DNA from 2 places in the Ensifer sp. CCNWLY38 genome. Region 1 is predicted to be linked to the other one. Evidence: riboswitches for the same ligand, from Rfam matches in the RefSeq annotation. Region 1 holds a riboswitch; the other holds the start of a gene.
The links. Region 1 has a riboswitch for FMN ahead of V7S54_RS18795 (DMT family transporter). Riboswitches for the same ligand answer to the same signal wherever they lie in the genome.
Positions count from the first base shown of each region.

Region 2: linked by a shared signal. The riboswitch ahead of V7S54_RS10975 (6,7-dimethyl-8-ribityllumazine synthase) and the one ahead of V7S54_RS18795 (DMT family transporter) in region 1 are both predicted to bind FMN.

Region 1 is NZ_JBBBBO010000008.1:211,391-220,958, forward strand. Features, by position in the region: gene V7S54_RS18775 (ATP-dependent Clp protease proteolytic subunit) at 118-750, shown strand; gene clpX (ATP-dependent Clp protease ATP-binding subunit ClpX) at 1,034-2,311, shown strand; gene lon (endopeptidase La) at 2,686-5,106, shown strand; gene hupB (DNA-binding protein HupB) at 5,327-5,602, shown strand; FMN riboswitch at 5,727-5,892, shown strand; gene V7S54_RS18795 (DMT family transporter) at 5,963-6,877, shown strand; gene V7S54_RS18800 (esterase-like activity of phytase family protein) at 6,966-9,161, shown strand; gene V7S54_RS18805 (MarR family winged helix-turn-helix transcriptional regulator) at 9,270-9,568, opposite strand, start outside.
Region 2 is NZ_JBBBBO010000004.1:280,115-289,682, forward strand. Features, by position in the region: gene V7S54_RS10940 (FGGY-family carbohydrate kinase) at 1-237, shown strand, start outside; gene V7S54_RS10945 (TIGR01459 family HAD-type hydrolase) at 234-1,079, shown strand; gene V7S54_RS10950 (sugar phosphate isomerase/epimerase family protein) at 1,094-2,032, shown strand; gene V7S54_RS10955 (DeoR/GlpR family DNA-binding transcription regulator) at 2,133-2,912, shown strand; gene V7S54_RS10960 (triose-phosphate isomerase) at 2,909-3,676, shown strand; gene derI (D-erythrulose-4-phosphate isomerase) at 3,715-4,158, shown strand; gene V7S54_RS10970 (low temperature requirement protein A) at 4,367-5,650, shown strand; gene V7S54_RS10975 (6,7-dimethyl-8-ribityllumazine synthase) at 6,044-6,517, opposite strand; FMN riboswitch at 6,609-6,758, opposite strand; gene V7S54_RS10980 (TfoX/Sxy family protein) at 6,935-7,279, opposite strand; gene V7S54_RS10985 (ABC transporter ATP-binding protein) at 7,374-8,435, opposite strand; gene V7S54_RS10990 (ABC transporter permease) at 8,447-9,229, opposite strand; gene V7S54_RS10995 (ABC transporter permease) at 9,226-9,568, opposite strand, start outside.

The DNA of each region.
Region 1 (9,568 bases):
TATCGAAGCTTCGCGACTTGAAGTGAAGGGTGTTGACACTCTATGTAGGGGCAGAAGGCAAATTCCGTGATTCCCGGTTCGCAAAGGTTTTGCGAGCCCGATTGATGAAGGTTCGATATGAGAAATCCCGTTGATACCGCCCTGGCACTGGTGCCGATGGTTGTTGAGCAGACCAACCGCGGTGAACGTTCCTACGATATCTTTTCGCGCCTTCTGAAGGAGCGCATCATCTTCGTCACTGGTCCGGTCGAAGATCAGATGGCGACGCTCGTCTGCGCCCAGCTCCTTTTCCTCGAGGCGGAAAACCCGAAGAAGGAAATTGCGCTCTACATCAATTCCCCGGGTGGCGTCGTCACCTCCGGTATGGCGATCTACGACACGATGCAGTTCATCAAGCCGGCGGTCTCGACGCTTTGCGTCGGCCAGGCGGCCTCGATGGGTTCGCTGCTCCTGGCGGCCGGCCACAAGGACATGCGCTTCGCCACGCCGAATGCGCGCATCATGGTTCATCAGCCCTCGGGCGGGTTCCAGGGCCAGGCTTCCGATATCGAGCGCCATGCCCGTGATATCCTCAAGATGAAGCGCCGCCTCAACGAGGTCTATGTCAAGCATTGCGGCCGCACCTACGAGGAAGTCGAGCAGACGCTCGATCGCGACCATTTCATGAGCGCGGACGAAGCTCTGGAGTGGGGTATCGTCGACAAGGTACTGACCTCGCGCGAAGAGATCGAAGGCACCGAGCAGGCCTGATAACGCGCTTTTGTGTCGCGATAGATGTAATTGTGACACAATTGTAATGGCTCAAGGGCTTTATCGTCAGGGTAAAGCCGGTAATATGGACCGTTAATGCTATGTTGGATTCTGAGGGCATAGTGTTCGGATGAGTTGGGAGAGTCGTTGCAGCCGCATCGGGCATGGTCGCCCAGGTGCGGTAAGTACTCCCGGAAGCCCTGCGTGAGGATAGGCTACAGGGCGAATTGAGTGGTCCGCGATACTTTGCTTGAAGTGTCCGGCGTGCTGGAAGGAAGTGGAAATGAGCAAGGTCAGCGGAAGCAACGGCGGTGACTCGAAGAATACGCTTTATTGTTCGTTCTGCGGCAAAAGCCAGCACGAAGTCCGTAAGCTGATTGCCGGACCGACCGTCTTCATCTGCGATGAATGCGTCGAACTGTGCATGGACATCATTCGCGAAGAGAACAAGACCTCGATGGTCAAGTCCCGCGACGGTGTGCCGACCCCTCAGGAAATCATCAAGGTCCTCGACGAATACGTCATCGGCCAGCAGCAGGCCAAGCGCATCCTCTCGGTGGCCGTGCACAACCACTACAAGCGCCTGGCGCATGCCGCCAAGGGCAGCGACGTCGAACTGGCGAAGTCCAACATCATGCTCGTCGGCCCGACCGGCTGCGGCAAGACCTATCTCGCCCAGACGCTCGCCCGCATCATCGACGTGCCGTTTACCATGGCCGACGCCACGACACTGACCGAAGCCGGTTATGTCGGTGAAGACGTCGAAAACATCATCCTCAAGCTGCTCCAGGCCGCCGACTACAACGTCGAGCGCGCGCAGCGCGGCATCGTCTACATCGACGAAGTCGACAAGATTTCCCGCAAGTCCGACAACCCGTCGATCACCCGTGACGTTTCGGGTGAGGGCGTGCAGCAGGCTCTGCTGAAGATCATGGAAGGCACTGTTGCTTCGGTTCCGCCACAGGGTGGCCGCAAGCATCCGCAGCAGGAATTCCTGCAGGTCGACACCACCAACATCCTGTTCATCTGCGGTGGCGCATTCGCCGGCCTCGACAAGATCATCTCCGCCCGCGGCGAGAAGACCTCGATCGGTTTCGGTGCAACGGTCCGCTCGCCGGAAGATCGCCGCGTCGGCGAGGTTCTGCGCGAACTCGAGCCTGAAGATCTGGTCAAGTTCGGTCTGATTCCGGAATTCATTGGCCGTCTGCCGGTTCTGGCGACGCTCGAAGATCTCGATGAAGATGCGCTGATCCAGATCCTGTCCGAGCCGAAGAACGCTCTGATCAAGCAGTACCAGCGCCTGTTCGAGATGGAAGACGTGGAGCTCACCTTCCACGAGGACGCGCTGCGCGAGATTGCCCGCCGGGCGATCGTGCGCAAGACCGGCGCCCGCGGCCTCCGTTCGATCATGGAGAAGATTCTGCTCGACACGATGTTCGAGCTGCCGACGCTCGAAGGCGTGCGCGAAGTGGTCATCTCAGACGAGGTGGTCAAAGGCGCGGCGCGGCCGCTCTACATCTACTCCGAGCGGTCGGACGAAAAGACCAACGTTTCGGCCTGATAACGCCGAATTATCGTTTGAGAAGCCCGCCTTGTGCGGGCTTTTTCATGTTCGCGCACTTAGCTGTTGAGACAAAGGCGCCCGAGCGCAGATTTCACAATTCGATTGTTGCTAAAGTGTCTCAAACAACGCAATGATGTGACGATTCAATGAAGGACCTTTATCGTTGCGCGTCCTTGAGCCTCGTTCTCCGTCGCAAGGCCCGCAACAGAAATGATGCGTAGTCAGAAGGACCCGGCCACGGTTGGTGGATGTCGCGTCCAGCCTTGAAATGGACGCGGTGGCACTCCACTTTCATGTGGAAAATATGACAACCGGGAGTGCCTGCGGGGCTCCCGGGAACGGGCCCGAAATCGGGACGGAAAGGAAATGACATGACGAACAAAACGTCACCGGCGACTGAAAGCGCGACCTACCCGGTCCTGCCGCTCCGCGACATCGTAGTCTTCCCGCACATGATCGTGCCGCTCTTCGTCGGCCGCGAAAAGTCGATCCGTGCGCTTGAGGAAGTCATGGGCACCGACAAGCAGATCATGCTTGCCACCCAGATCAACGCCACCGACGACGATCCGGAACCGTCCGCGATCTATGAAGTCGGCACCATCGCCAATGTCCTGCAATTGCTGAAGCTGCCTGACGGCACCGTCAAGGTGCTGGTCGAAGGCCGCGCGCGCGCCAAGATCGACGGCTACACGCCGCGCGACGAATTCTATGAGGCATCCGCGCATACGCTGAGCGAGCCGGAAGAAGATCCGGTCGAAATCGAAGCGCTGAGCCGCTCGGTCGTTTCCGAGTTCGAGAGCTATGTGAAGCTCAACAAGAAGATCTCCCCCGAGGTCGTCGGCGTCGCCAGCCAGATCGAAGATTATTCGAAGCTGGCCGATACGGTCGCCTCGCACCTGTCGATCAAGATCGTCGAGAAGCAGGAAATGCTGGAGACCACCAGCGTGAAGATGCGTCTGGAAAAGGCGCTCGGCTTCATGGAAGGTGAGATTTCCGTCCTGCAGGTCGAAAAGCGCATCCGCTCGCGCGTCAAGCGCCAGATGGAAAAGACCCAGCGCGAGTACTACCTCAACGAACAGATGAAGGCGATCCAGAAGGAGCTCGGCGACGGCGAAGATGGCCGCGACGAGATGGCCGAGATCGAGGAGCGCATTGCCAAGACGAAGCTTTCCAAGGAAGCGCGCGAAAAGGCTGACGCTGAACTCAAGAAACTGCGCCAGATGAGCCCGATGTCCGCGGAAGCGACCGTCGTTCGCAATTATCTGGATTGGCTGCTGGGCCTGCCCTGGGGCAAGAAGTCGAAGATCAAGACCGACCTCAACCATGCCGAAGACGTGCTCAACACGGATCACTTCGGCCTCGACAAGGTCAAGGAACGCATCGTCGAGTATCTCGCCGTGCAGGCGCGTTCGTCGAAGATCAAGGGGCCGATCCTGTGCCTCGTCGGTCCTCCGGGCGTCGGCAAGACCTCGCTCGCCAAGTCGATCGCCAAGGCGACCGGCCGCGAATACGTGCGCATGGCGCTCGGCGGCGTTCGTGACGAAGCCGAGATCCGCGGTCACCGCCGTACCTATATCGGCTCGATGCCGGGCAAGGTCGTGCAGTCGATGAAGAAGGCGAAGCGGTCCAACCCGCTGTTCCTGCTCGACGAAATCGACAAGATGGGCCAGGACTTCCGCGGCGATCCGTCGTCGGCTCTGCTCGAGGTGCTGGATCCGGAACAGAACTCGACCTTCATGGACCACTACCTGGAAGTCGAATACGACCTGTCCAACGTGATGTTCATCACCACCGCCAACACGCTGAACATTCCGGCGCCGTTGATGGATCGTATGGAAGTGATCCGCATCGCCGGCTACACCGAAGAGGAAAAGCTGGAGATCGCCAAGCGGCACCTGCTGCCAAAGGCGATCCGCGACCACGCGCTGCAGCCGAAGGAGTTCTCCGTGACCGACGGGGCCCTGATGGCGGTTATCCAGACCTACACGCGGGAAGCCGGTGTTCGTAACTTCGAGCGCGAATTGATGAAGCTCGCCCGCAAGGCGGTGACCGAGATCATCAAGGGCAAGACCAAGACGGTCGAAGTCACGGCGGACAACATCAACGACTACCTTGGTGTTCCGCGCTTCCGCCACGGCGAAGCCGAACGCGACGATCAGATCGGCGTGGTCACGGGTCTTGCCTGGACCGAGGTCGGCGGCGAACTGCTGACGATCGAAGGCGTCATGATGCCCGGCAAGGGCCGCATGACGGTCACCGGCAACCTGCGTGACGTGATGAAGGAATCGATTTCGGCGGCGGCGTCCTATGTCCGCTCGCGGGCGATCGATTTCGGCATCGAGCCTCCAATGTTCGACAAGAGCGACATCCACGTGCACGTGCCGGAAGGTGCGACGCCGAAGGATGGTCCGTCGGCCGGTGTCGCCATGGCAACCGCGATCGTGTCGATCATGACCGGCATCCCGATTTCCAAGGATGTCGCGATGACCGGCGAGATCACGCTGCGCGGCCGCGTGCTGCCGATCGGCGGTCTCAAGGAGAAGCTGCTGGCAGCGCTCCGGGGTGGCATCAAGAAGGTGCTGATCCCCGAGGAGAACGCCAAGGATCTCGCCGAGATCCCGGATAACGTGAAGAACGCGCTCGAAATCATCCCGGTTTCGCGGATGGGCGAGGTGCTCGTACACGCTCTTGTGCGCATGCCGGAGCCGATCGAATGGGACCCGGCAAGCGTGCCGGCAACCGTCGCAGCGGTTGATTCGCAGGACGAAGCGGGCTCCTCGATCGCCCACTAAAAAGTGCCGGTGAATGGGCGCAGCGACCTCACGCGGCGCCCATTTTGCAGAAAAATTGGGAAGACCGGCCTCTGGCCGGTCTTTTTTGTTGTAAAAGCGCCCTGCAAGCCTTGCATTCCAAGGGATTAGGCGCAATTGGGAAAGGCAAGACGCGGGCGATGCGCAAGCCACCGCGGCTTAAAACACAGTCGTTTCGAACCAATCTGAAAGGGGTGGAAACATGAACAAAAATGAGCTCGTGTCTGCCGTTGCTGAGAAGGCCGGACTTTCCAAGACCGACGCATCTTCTGCAGTTGATGCAGTTTTCGAGACCATCCAGGGCGAGCTGAAGAGCGGCGGCGACATTCGCCTGGTCGGCTTCGGCAACTTCTCGGTTTCGCGCCGCGAAGCCTCGAAGGGCCGCAACCCGTCCACGGGTGCGGAAGTTGACATCCCGGCCCGCAACGTGCCGAAGTTCACGGCCGGCAAGGGCCTGAAGGACGCCGTCAACGGCTGATCAGATTTGCTTGGCGGCCGGACACGAGGCCGGCAGTCCAGGTATTCGAGGGTTCGGCGAAAGCCGGACCCTTTCGCATTTCGGGGGCTGCCCTTGCGGCCTCCTGCCATTTGCTCTACGGCTTGCCCATTCTCAGGGCGGGGTGAAAGTCCCCACCGGCGGTAAGGGCGCTGCAACACCATGCGGTGGCCCAAGCCCGCGAGCGCCTTTCTCCGGAAACGGAGAAGGGGTCAGCAGATCCGGTGCAATTCCGGAGCCGACGGTCATAGTCCGGATGAAAGAGAATGGTCGTCGGCACGAAGGGGCAGGCCCGCCCGGCGTCGTGCCGTGCGCTCATGCGTCCTGATTTGTGTTCTCAGGATGCGTGACATGAATCAGAATTCCCTCGGTTTGTCCTCCTCGCGCGCCATGGCCGGTGCCGGCTTCATGGTACTGGCCGGTATTGCCTTCGCCGGGCTCAATGTCGTTACCCAATGGCTGACGATGAAACTCGGCTTTCCCGCTGCCGCCACGGCCTTCTGGCAATATGCCTTCGCCCTTCTCTTTTCTTTGCCGTTCCTGCGGCGCGTCGGACTTCCGGCGATGCGCACCGATTACCCGTGGCGCCACGTGGTGCGCGTGGCGCTTGCGGCCTTCGGCGTCGGGGCCTGGGTCTCCAGCCTTGCGCATGTGCCGATCTGGCAGGCGATTGCCCTGGTGATGACCTCGCCGTTCTTCATCATCCTTGGCGCTCGCTTGTTTCTCGGCGAACGCGTCGGTCCGGCCCGCTGGACCGCGACCGCGGTCGGATTTGCCGGTGCGATGATCATTCTTGAACCCTGGTCGGACAGCTTCACCTGGGCAGCGCTGCTGCCGATCCTCTCCGCCTTGCTCTGGGGCGCCTCGTCGCTCATCACCAAGAGCCTGACGAGCAGCGAGCGTCCCGAAACCATCACCATCTGGCTGCTTGTCCTTCTGACCCCGATCAATGGCGCCATTGCGCTCATGGCCGGTTTCGCGGTGCCGCAGGGCGTGGCGCTCGGCCTTCTCGTGCTCGCCGGGGTCATGACTGTGTTCGCGCAATATTTGCTGACGCTCGCCTATACGGTTGCCGACGCCGCCTATGTGCAGCCCTTCGATGATTTGAAGCTGCCGCTCAATGTCTTCGCCGGCTGGCTGGTCTTCGGTTACGCACCGACAGGCTATCTCTGGTTCGGTGCGGTCCTGATCCTTGGCGCGTCGCTGTTCATCATGCGCAACGAGATTCGGCGCGAACGGGAGGCTGTTGCAACCTGAACGGTGTAAAACCCGGCCGGTGTCATTCGGCTGTCATCGCAGTCGCGCAGAACCCCCATGTTTTCAGTATTCTCCATGGGGGATTTCAATGATCATTACTTCGCGCGTGACCGCGCTCGCGGCCGTCCTTCTTGCTTCCGCGGCATTTCCTGCGGCGGCTGATCCTGTATTCAATCGTATTGCGTCCTTTGCCGTTGCCGACAATCTGCCTGATGGTGACGCGCGCAAGGCGCCGACGTCCGCCGAGATCATCACGGCCAGCGAAGACGGCAATACGCTGATCTACTCCGACAGCCCGGGCAAGCGCGTCGGCCTCATCGACATCACCGATGCCAAGGCGCCGAAGGCAGCCGGCACGATCTCGTTCGACGGTGAGCCGACCTCCGTTACCGTTGCCGGCGCCAAGGCGCTCGTTGCGGTCAACACGCGCGAAAGCTTCGTCAAGCCTTCCGGCCTTCTGGCAGTCGTCGACCTGGCATCGAAAAAGGTGGATGCGACCTGCGATCTCGGCGGTCAGCCGGATTCGGTTGCCGTCAACAAGGACCGCACGCTTGCAGCCATCGCCATTGAAAACGAGCGCGACGAGGAAGTGAACGACGGCAAGATCCCGCAGATGCCGGCTGGCGATCTGGTGATCCTGTCTCTGAAGGACGGCGTTGCCGATTGCGGCTCGCTGAAGCGTGTGACGCTGACCGGTCTTGCCGAAATCGCCGGCGACGATCCAGAGCCTGAATTCGTCTCCTTCAACGGCAACGACGAGATTGCGCTGACGCTGCAGGAGAACAACCACATCGTCATCATCGACGGCAAGACCGCGACGGTGAAGACGCATTTCTCCGCCGGCACGGTCGACCTCAAGGACATCGACACGAAGCGCAACGGCGCCATCGCTTTCAAGGACGAGCAGCCTGGCCGCAAGCGCGAGCCCGATGCAGTGAAGTGGCTCGATGACAACCGCATAGTCGTTGCCAACGAAGGTGACTACGAAGGCGGCTCGCGCGGCTTCACCATCTTCGACACGGCCGGCAAGGTGCTCTACGAATCGGGTGCGAGCTTCGAGCATGCTGTTGCCGCGATCGGCCACTACCCGGAAAAGCGTTCGTCGGCCAAGGGTGTCGAGCCCGAGGGTCTGGAAGCCGCCAAGTTCGGCGACGACAACCTGTTCTTCCTGCTCGCCGAGCGGGCTTCCGTCGTCGGCGTTTACAAGGACACGGGTGCGGAACCCGAACTGCTGCAGCTGCTGCCGTCGGGCATCTCGCCCGAAGGCGCCGTCGCAGTCCCGTCGCGCAACCTGCTTGCAACCGCCAATGAAGTCGACCTCGGCGAGGACGGCGGCGCACGTTCGCATGTGATGATCTACGAGCGCGGTGAGGGCGAAGCTGCCTATCCGCAGATCCGCTCGGCCGAGAAGGACGGACTGCCGATCGGCTTCGGCGCACTCTCCGGTCTTGCTGCCGTCTCGGACAAGCCGGGCTTCCTGCGCGCCGTCAACGACTCGGTCTTCTCGTCGCTGCCGACGATCTTCACCATCGACGCCACTCAGAAGCCGGCGCTGATCACCGAGACGCTCGCCATCACCCGTGACGGCGCACCTGCTCAGAAGCTCGACATCGAAGGCATCGCCAATGACGGGGAAGGGGGCTTCTGGCTCGCATCCGAAGGCAATTCGGACAAGCTCTACAGCCACGCGCTCTTCCACGTGAACAAGAAGGGCGAGATCAAGAAGGAAATCGCTTTGCCTGAGGCACTGCGTGCCGGTGAAACGCGCTTCGGCTTCGAAGGCATCACCGTCGTTGGCGAAGGCGACGACCAGACGCTGTGGATGGCTGTTCAGCGCGAATGGAAGGACGACGAGAAGGGCTTCGTCAAACTCGTCTCCTACAAGCCGAAGAGCGAAGAGTGGGGCGCGGTGCGCTACCCGCTGGAAAAGGCCGGTGACGGCTGGGTCGGCCTGTCGGAAATCTCCGTTCATGGTGACTACGCCTACATCATCGAGCGCGACAACCTGATCGGCCAGGCAGCCAAGCTCAAGAAGATCTATCGCGTCGCGCTGACGGAACTGAAGCCGGCAGCACTCGGTGGCGAACTGGCTGTCGCCAAGAAGGAAGAGGTTCGTGATCTCATTCCGGATCTGAAGGCGCTCAACGGCTATGTCGTCGACAAGGTCGAGGGCTTCACCGTCGATGCAGCCGGCAATGGCTACGTCGTGACCGACAATGACGGTGTCGACGACTCCTCCGGCGAAACCCTGTTCTTCTCCATTGGCGCCATCAACGCGATGTAAGCGTTAACGCCCGGAGAAAACGGAAGAGGCCGGGACATGATGTCCCGGCCTCTTTCTGTTTCGGACTGGCAGGAAATAAATAGCACGATCCCGAATAGCGGGCGCCGACTAGCGGGCGACAGCGACCTGCGCTGCCTCTTCGGCCTCATCCTTGCGCTTGCGGATCTCGTCCGTCCTGTCGACCAGCTTGCCGACGATGCCGTAGAGGGCATCGAGTTCCTCGTCGTCGAGCGCCGAGAAAATCTCCTCGAGCAGCTGCTTGCGTGGATGCTCTGCGGCTTCAAGCACGACGCGACCCGTTTCGGTAATCGAGACGATCTTGGCGCGCCGGTCCTCGGGATCGGGCTTGCGCATCACCAGGCGGTCGCGTTCCAGACCGTCGATGGCCTCGGTGACCGTGCGCGGCG
Region 2 (9,568 bases), on a different contig from region 1:
GCGATCTTCGAAGGCATCGCCGGGGTCGAGAACCTTGCCTATCAGCGGCTGACATCGCTTGGCGGGCCGGGCTTGCGTTCGATCCGCAGCGTCGGCGGCGGCGCAAAGAATGCGGCCTGGACCGCGATCCGCACGCGCAAGCTCGGCGTGCCATTCCTGCCTGTGTTTTCCGAGGAGGCGGCGGCCGGCACGGCGCGGCTTGCCCTTGCCGGCGCCAGAGAGGCAGGTGTGCTGTGACGGGTATTCAAACCATCGACGGGCTGAGCGCCATCGTCGATCGCTACGATGCCTTCCTGATCGACCAGTTCGGCGTGCTCAGAGACGGGCGCGGTCCCTATCCGGGGGCGGCCGAAACGCTGGTGCAGCTGAAGGATGCCGGAAAACGCATCATCATTCTCTCCAACTCGGGAAAACGCTCGGCGGAGAACGACCGTCGCCTTGTCGATCTGGGCTTCGTTGCCGGCAGCTGGGACTGGTTCCTGACCTCGGGCGAGGTCGCCTGGCAGATCCTGAAACGGGAAGGTGAAGGTGTAAGCGGCGGGGCGCGCAAATGCCTGCTCGTCAGCCGTGATGATGATCTCTCGCCAATGACGGGCCTCGATCTCGAGCGCGCCGAAAACGGCGCGGATGCCGATATCGTGCTTCTGGCCGGGAGCGAGGGCGACGTCTATCCGCTCTCTCACTATGAGGCGTTGCTGGCGCCGGCGGCTGCGCGCGGCGTTCCCTGCCTCTGCACCAATCCCGACAAGGTAATGTTGACGAAGACCGGAAATGCCTTCGCCGCTGGGCGTATCGCCGAGCTTTACGAGGAACTCGGCGGCCACGTGCGCTGGATCGGCAAGCCCTTCGCCGACATCTACGCCTTCGCGCTTGATTTCCTCGGTCATCCCGATCCGGCACGGGTCTGCGCCATCGGCGACAGCATCGAGCACGACATTGCGGGTGCGGCGAATGCCGGGCTTCATTCCGCGTTGGTGACGACCGGGATCCTGGAGAAGGCCTCGGGCGAAGAGCGCCGCAAGCTCTTTGCCGAACACGGCGCCAGCCCCGATTTCATCCTTCCGAAATTTCTCTGGTAGCCAGGAGTAAGGTCGTGGCCTTCACGCTGTCGCTCAACACCAATCCGCTGGTCAACCGCTTCGCCGAGCCTGACGACCTGATCGACACGATCGCCGAGAAGATCCGCATCGGCTACGTGCAACTCACCCATGAGTTCGTCAATCCCGGCTGGCCGGCGGCAACGATCGCGAAGACCCTCAGGCAGTTCCGGCGGGCGCTTGACCGCACCGGCGTGAAGATCACCTCGGGCATGACCGGCCCCTATGGCCGGCTCAACCATTTCGGCCATCCGGATCCGGACGTCAGGCGCTATTATGTCGACTGGTTCAAGACCTTTGCCGATATCTCCGCCGAGCTCGGTGCTTCCGGCATGGGCACGCAGTTCGCGATCTTCACACTGAAAGACTACGACGATCCCGCGCGCCGCAAGGAGATGATGCGGGTCGCCATCGATTGCTGGCGCGAGGTGGCCGAGCACGGCAAGGCGGCGGGACTTTCTTATGTCTTCTGGGAGCCGATGTCGGTCGGCCGCGAGTTCGGCCACACGATCGCCGCATGCCGGGCGCTCGACCGACGGCTGGCCGAGGCCGATCTCCCGATCCCGATGAAGATGATGGTCGATATCGACCATGGCGACGTCACCTCGGACAATCCTGACGATATCGACCCCTATGCCTGGGCTGGCGCCTTTCCCGAGCGCTCGCCGATCATCCACATCAAGCAGTCGTCGATGAACAAGGGCGGCCATTGGCCCTTTACCGCTGCCTACAACCGGGACGGCCGCATCACGCCGGAGAAGCTGATCGGCGCTGTCAAAGCGGGGGGCGGTACCGACAACGAGATCTGCCTGGAGCTTTCCTTCCGCGAGCGCGAGCCGACCGATCACACCGTCGTGGAAATGATCCGGGAGTCCGTCGAATTCTGGGAACCTTACATCGACACCGGTTTCAATCACACACAGAAATCACATTAAAACATCACAAAATCACATAGAGGAAATTGAAATATAACAAATAGCTGTTATCTTCTCACTGTGAGCGCGGCCACGGCTGCGCGCGAACGGAGCCGAGATGATGAAGCCGGAAGACAGGCGACAGGCGATCATGGATGTGCTGATGGAGGCCGGAGCGGCGTCCGTCGAGGATCTGTCCTTGCGCTTCGGCGTCAGCAAGATGACGGTGCATCGCGATCTCGACGACCTCGAGCAGGCGGGGCTATTGCGCAAGGTGCATGGCGGCGCCTCGATCCAGTCGAGTCCGCAATTCGAGAGCGATTTCCGCTACCGCGAGAAGATCGCCACCGCCGAGAAACGCCGCATCGCCGAACATGCCGCCTCCTTGATCGAGCCGGGGCAGAGCATCCTGATCGACGACAGCTCGACCACGGGCGCGATCGCCGACTGTATCCGCGACATTCGCCCGCTGACCGTCATCACCAACAATCTCGGCGTGATCACCAGCCTCTCAGGCGCGCCGGGCATCAACGTGATCGCGCTCGGCGGTCAATATAGCAAGAAGTTCAACGGCTTCTTCGGCATCGTCACCGACGAGGCGCTGCGGTCGCTGCGCGTCGACATCGCCTTTCTCTCCAGCTCTGCGATCGAAGGGACCACCGCCTTTCATCAGGACCAGGAGGTGGTGCAAGCCAAGCGCCTGATGGTGAAGGCGGCCAAGCGCAAATACCTGCTGGTGGACCACGACAAATTCGGGCGCTCGGCGCTCCATTTCCTGACCGGGCTCGATGCCTTCGACGCGGTGCTGACCGGCGCCGAGGTGGCTGCGGAGCATGCCGCGCCGCTCGAGGACGCCGGCATCCGGCTGGTCAGGGTCGATAATCGCAAGGAGAAAGCATGAAGAAGTCCGGGCTCTGGGTCGGCACCAGCTGGAAGATGAACAAGACGCTGGCCGAAGCGATGGCCTTCGCCGACGGTCTGGTTGCGGCCGACGCGATGCGCGATGAACGCGTCCAGCGCTTCGTCATTCCGCCATTCACGGCGGTGCGGCAGGTCAAGGAGCGGCTGGCCGCAACCAGCGTGAAGGTCGGTGCGCAGAACATGCACTGGGACGATGCCGGCGCCTGGACCGGTGAAGTCTCGCCGCTGATGCTGAGGGATTGCAATCTCGACGTGGTCGAGCTTGGCCACAGCGAACGGCGCGAGCATTTTGGCGAAACCGACCGCACCGTCGGCCTGAAGACGGCGGCCGCCGTGCGCCACGGCCTGGTGCCTTTGGTCTGCATCGGCGAGACGCTGGCCGAGCGCGAAGCGGGCGAAGCGGACACGGTGCTGAAGCGACAGGTCGAAGGCGCGTTGGCGCTCGTTGACGGCGACGCCAAGCAGGCGACCATCCTGCTTGCCTACGAGCCGGTCTGGGCGATCGGCGTCAACGGCATTCCGGCGACATCAGACTATGCCGACGAGCGCCACAAGCGCATCGCTGACGTCGCCGAAGCGGCGCTCGGCAAGCGCGTACCGGTGCTCTACGGCGGCAGCGTCAATCCCGGCAATTGCGAAGAGCTGATCGCTCAGCCGCATATCGACGGCCTCTTCATCGGCCGCTCCGCCTGGGACGTCGCCGGCTATCTCGACATTCTGCAGCGCGTCGTAAAGGCGATCTGAGCCTTCGGCCGCGCCAGCTCTTTAGGAAAGGAACAATCATGAAGATTGCAATCGGGGCAGACAGCGCCGGCAAGCCCCTGCTGGATGTGATCGCCGCCCATCTCGGCGGCAGGGACGACGTGGAGGTCGTGGACCTCAGCCAGTCCGGCTTTTACGCGGATCTCGCGCAGAAGTTGGCGCAGCAGGTCGTCGAGGGCAAGCACGACCGCGGCATCCTGTTCTGCGGCACCGGCATCGGCGTCTGCATCTCGGCCAACAAGGTGCCGGGCATTCGCGCCGCACTGACGCACGACACCTATTCGGCCGAGCGTGCGGCGAAGTCGAACAACGCCCAGATCATCACCATGGGTGCGCGGGTCATCGGGCCGGAGTTGGCGAAGTCGATCGTCGATACCTGGCTCGCGTCCGAGTTCGACCCGAATGGTCCTTCGGCCGGCAACGTCGATGCGATCGATCGCCTGGATTCCGTCAGAGCGGGGTGAGGAAAGTGTGTGCGGTTTTCCGCCCGCATTCCTCTCTTGCTAAGGCCTGAACCCAATATCGCGACGCCCGTTGATCCTCCCTCAGGCATCGTGACGAGACGCCCGGCAGAGATGCCGGGCGTTTTCATATCTGGCGCGCACCACGCCTTGACGACGCTTCCGCAAATATTTGAATATGCTTGCAGATCGTCAGCAGGGACCTTACCGCATGAGCGAAGCAACCTCGACCGAGCCGCATCCGAGCGCTCACCACCACGTGGCCCGCATGAGCGGTCGCGATACGCTTGAGCATCACAGGACTGCGACGACACTCGAACTCCTGTTCGACCTCACCTTCGTCATCGCCTTCAGCCTAGCCGCCTCGCAGCTCGCGCATCTCTTCGCCGAGGGCCACTTCACCGCAGGGCTGATCGGCTTCGGCTTTGCCACCTTCGCCATCTGCTGGGCCTGGATCAATTTCAGCTGGTTCGCATCGGCCTACGACACCGACGACTGGATCTTTCGCAGCGTCACCATGGTGCAGATGGTCGGCGTGCTGATCCTGGCAATCGGACTGCCGCCGATGTTCGAATCGATCGACAAGGGCGAGCACCTCAACAACGGTGTTATGGTGCTCGGCTATGTCGTCATGCGCGTGGCGATGGTCTTTCAATGGCTGCGCGCCAGCCGGCAGGATCCGGCGCGGCAGGAGGCCTGCATGGCCTATGTGAAGGCGATCAGCGTCGCCCAGCTTGGCTGGATCATTCTGATCTTCTTCGACTTCTCCTTGGCCGTGACTTTTGCCATGGTCGTCGCGCTGACCGCGGTCGAGATGCTCGGTCCTTATGTGGCCGAGATGCGCTACGGCGGTACGCCCTGGCACGCGCATCACATCGCCGAGCGTTACGGGCTGCTGGCGATCATCGCGCTCGGGGAAGGGGTGGTCGGAACGGTCGCCTCGATCTCGGCGGTGGTCGAGGGGGCGGGCTGGAACCTCGATGTCGCACTTGTCTGCCTGGCGGGCACGGGGCTCACCTTCGGCATGTGGTGGATCTATTTTCTGCTGCCGAGCGCCGAAGTCCTGCACCATCACCGCCTCAAGCGGTCCTTCGTCTGGGGCTATGGCCACATTGCGATCTTCGCCGCGATCGTGGCGACCGGCGCCGGGCTGCATGTGGCGGCCTATTATATCGAGCACAAGGCGCATATTGGCTCGGTCGCAACCGTGCTGACGGTCGCGGTTCCAGTCGGACTCTACATCGGGCTGCTCTACGCGATGTACGCGTATCTGCTGCGGCAGACGAACCGGCTGCATCTCTGGCTGCTTGCAGGCACGGCGTTGGTGCTGGCTGCGTCCATCGTCGCGGCGATGGTTGGGCTCGATATGGCGATGTGCCTGATCATCCTGATGTTTGCACCCGTGATCACCGTCGTCGGCTACGAGGCCGGCGGCCACCGTCACCGCCTGGCGGCGCTGGAGCGTAGCCTGCATGAGGGCGAGGCAGCGCGGTAGGCGCGAATTTGAGAGTCGGAACAGGAGGTTATCGGCCGGGGCTGGCGGTTTGATTCAGGTGGTTCAGAGGTTGATTCAAAAGGCGCGCCGTCACCATGAGGGGCCGTGAGCCTGGAGCGCATGGAGCGCTTTGCCCCTCACCCTAGCCCTCTCCCCGCAGGCGGGGAGAGGGGACAGTCGAGCGTGCCGCGGGCTTCTCATTCCGTAGCGGATGTAGGAGCGGTGCTGCGGCGAAGCATCGTCAATCCTGCTTGTATCAAACGGCCGCGGTCGGGCACGGAGCGGAGCGTGCCACGCGTGTCCTTCTCCCCGCGAGCGGGGAGAAGGTGGCGGCAGCCGGATGAGGGGCGAGCCCATCAGGCGGTGCGCTGGATCACGTGGGCGCGTCGCCGATCAGGCGTTGACAAGCGCCAGCTTGGCGCGGGCATCCAAAATCTGCGAGCAGGCGTTGGCCGCTTCCGTGCCCTTGGTGACGAAGTGCTCGCGGAAGAAGGCGATCAGCGGTTCGCTTTCCTGGAAATTGTGTGGCGTCAGCACGGCCGAAAGCACCGGCACGCCGGTGTCGAGCTGGACGCGCATCATGCCGTCGAGCACGGTGCCGGCGACGAAGTCGTGGCGGTAGATGCCGCCGTCCACGACGAAGGCGGTGCCGAGGATCGCCGCATAGCGGCCGGTCTTGGCCAGCGTCTGCGCATGCAGCGGGATTTCGAGTGCGCCCGGCACGTCAAAGATCTCGACGTCGGCCGCAGAGTCGCCGAGCTTCGTCCACTGCGCGATGAAGGCATCAACACAGCGGTCGACGATATCGGCGTGCCAGCGGGCGCGTACAATCGCAATCTTGGCGGTGGGGTGGGAAAGAATGGTCATGGTCTCAAGCCTTTCAGGGTTTGGCGTTTTCCAATGATCCCGTCGGGCGAACATGCATGCGCGCGAGGTCCCGCGTGGGGCTCACGTTGCTGCTTGCTCTCTTCCATCCGGACTGTGACCGTCGGCTCCGGAATCTGACCGGATCTGCTGACCTCCAGGGCAAAACCCCGAAGCGCTCGCGGGCTTCGGCCTTTCGGCCGCTACCGCCGGTGGGGAATTTCGCCCCGCCCTGAGAACACCGCGACTATATAGGCCGGGGCTGCCCGGTCAAACGCACGCCGCGACGAAAAGAGCAGAAATCACGACAGATTTTTGCTTGTGGGGTGCAGGTGAGGACAAATTCGTTCCCGCCAGGACATCAATCCGGGTGGTCACGTTGCCCGCAGCCGAGGTGGCAACATTCTGAACGCGTGGCACTTATCCGCGCAGATCGTCGTCTTCGGCGGCAACCGCCCGCCCGGCCCAGTGGAGGAGGGCATCCCGGTCGTCGAGGCAGTCGACAGGCGCTTCGTAGAAGCGGTGCACGACCACAGTCTTGCCGCCCTTCTCATAGGTGAACGGCTGGCAACCCTCGGCGATAAGCGCGTCTTTCAGCGCCTGATCAACCCTGAAATAGAGGCGGTCCTTGATGCTGACGGCAAAGCGCTTTTCAGCGAGAAGATAGGCCCAACCGCCGAAGAAACGGTCTATCTGGACGGGTCCGATGTCGGAGAGTTCATCCTGAACGTGCCTGACGAAGGCGCTTGGTTCAGCCTTGGCCATGATCGCAACCTCGCGGTTTCTGGCAATAGTACACCGAGGCGCGGAATAACCGCTGGCGCCACAGGCGCCAGCGTTCATCGGTCTTCTGCAAGGCCTACTCGCGGATGACCAGCAGATCCTTGGCGGCAAAGCGCAGCGTGACGTTGTCGCCGGAAACCGGCGGGGTCACGCCCGGATTGTTGAACATGTCGAAGGAGATGACATCGCCGCCGACGCGAAGCCGCGTACGGATGACCGAGCCGAGGAAGCTCGTTGAGACGACTTCGCCGGCAAGCGACGTGTCGCCCGTGGCGCCCTCGGCAATCGAGCCGGCTTCAGGACGCAGCGCCAGCGAGATGTTGTCGCCGCCCTTCATGCCGGTGATTGAATCCTTCAGCGAGACGCGCTGGTCGCCAATCGTCACGGCGCCTGCCGCCGGATCCGCGACCTTGCCTTCGATGATGTTCAGGGTGCCGACGAAGGAGGCGACGAAGCGCGTCGAGGGCGTGTTGTAGATCTCGAAGGGGGTGCCGATCTGGTCGGCACGTCCGGCATTCATGACGACGATGCGATCGGAGATCGACAGCGCCTCTTCCTGGTCGTGGGTGACGAAGACCGTGGTGATGCCGAGCTGCTGCTGGATCTGCCGGATTTCTTCGCGCAGCGACACGCGGATCTTGGCGTCGAGCGCCGAAAGCGGCTCGTCGAGCAGCAGCACCTGCGGCTTGACCGCAATGGCGCGGGCAAGCGCCACGCGCTGCTGCTGGCCGCCGGAGAGCTGGTAGGGGAAGCGGTCCGCCAGGTGCTCGAGCTTGATCAGCCCGAGCATCTGCTTCACCCGTGCGTCGATCTCCGACTTGTCAGTGCCTGCGACCTTGAGGCCGAAGGCAACGTTGTCATGCACGTTCATGTTCGGAAACAGCGCATAGGCCTGAAACACCATGCCGATGTTGCGCTGGTTGGGTTTCAACGACCCTTGGTCCTTGCCGTTGATCACGATAGAGCCGGCGGAGGGTGTCTCGAAGCCGGCGATCATGCGCAGGACGGTCGTCTTGCCGCAGCCGGACGGACCCAGGAAGGAGACGAATTCGCCCTTCTCGATGTCCATGTCGAAATCGTGCACGACGTGAACAGGGCCGAAGGACTTCTTGATGCTGGTGAGTGACAGAAAACTCATGGGTGCGGTCCTCAGGCCTTGGGAGGCGCGCTTTTTTGAAAGCGCGAGACGAGCTGGATGAGGCCGAGGCAGCCCCAGGTGATGCCGAATGCGATAACGGCGAGTGCGGCGGGCTCATAGGCGCGGTTGGCGCCGAGAAGCTGCATGTACGGGCCGAAGGCCGGGCGGTTCAGAAGTGCCGCCATGGTGAACTCGCCGATGACGATGGCAAAGGTCAGGAAGGCGCCTGAAAGCACGGCGACGAGCACGTTCGGCAGAATGATCTTGGCGAGGATCGTCGCCCAACCGGCGCCGAGGCTTTGGGCGGCCTCGGTCAGGGTGGCGACGTCGATGGTGCGAAGGCCGGTGTCGACCGCGCGGTACATGTAGGGCAGAGCGAGCGTCGCGTAGCCGAACATCAGGAGGATGTTGGTCCCCGTCAGCGAGCCCGTCAGCGGCAGCCAGCTCGAGGTGTTGTAGAGCCGGATATAGCCGAAGACGATGACGATCGCCGGGATAACGAGCGGCAGAAGCGTGATGAACTCGATATAGGGGCGCAGCCGCGGCAGCTTCAGCCGGACCCAATAGGCGGTGGGTACGACGAGCAGCACGCCGAAGACGATGGTGAACAGCGCCTGCAGCACCGAATAGCTGAAGGTTTCCTGGAAGCGCGGATCGGCGAAAACCTTCTGATAGGCGTCGAAGGAATATTCGCCACGGCGCATCTTCAAGGAAAAGTTGGTCATACCGATGAGCGGCAGGGTGAAGTAGAGGAGGCCGAAAACGAGGGCTCCCCAGGCCCAGATCTTCTTCATTTCAGCCACCTTTCGCTGCGGCCGCGAAGCCAGATGTAGATCGCGTTGGCGATGCCGGTGACGACGATCATGCCGAAGGCAAGCGCGTAGCCGAGATGCGGATTGCCGAGCACGTCGCCTCGGATCTGGGCAAAGAGCAGGATCGGCACGATCGACAGCGAAGAGCCGGTGAGCGCGATCGCGGTTGCAACCGCGCCGAAGGCGTTGGCGAAGAGCAGCGCCAGGGTGCCGAGCAGCGAGGGAAGCAGGATCGGGAAGGCGACCATGCGCCAGTACTGCAGGCCGGTGGCCCCGAGAATTTCAGCTGCCTCGCGCCATTCGCGCTTTAGCCCGTCGAGC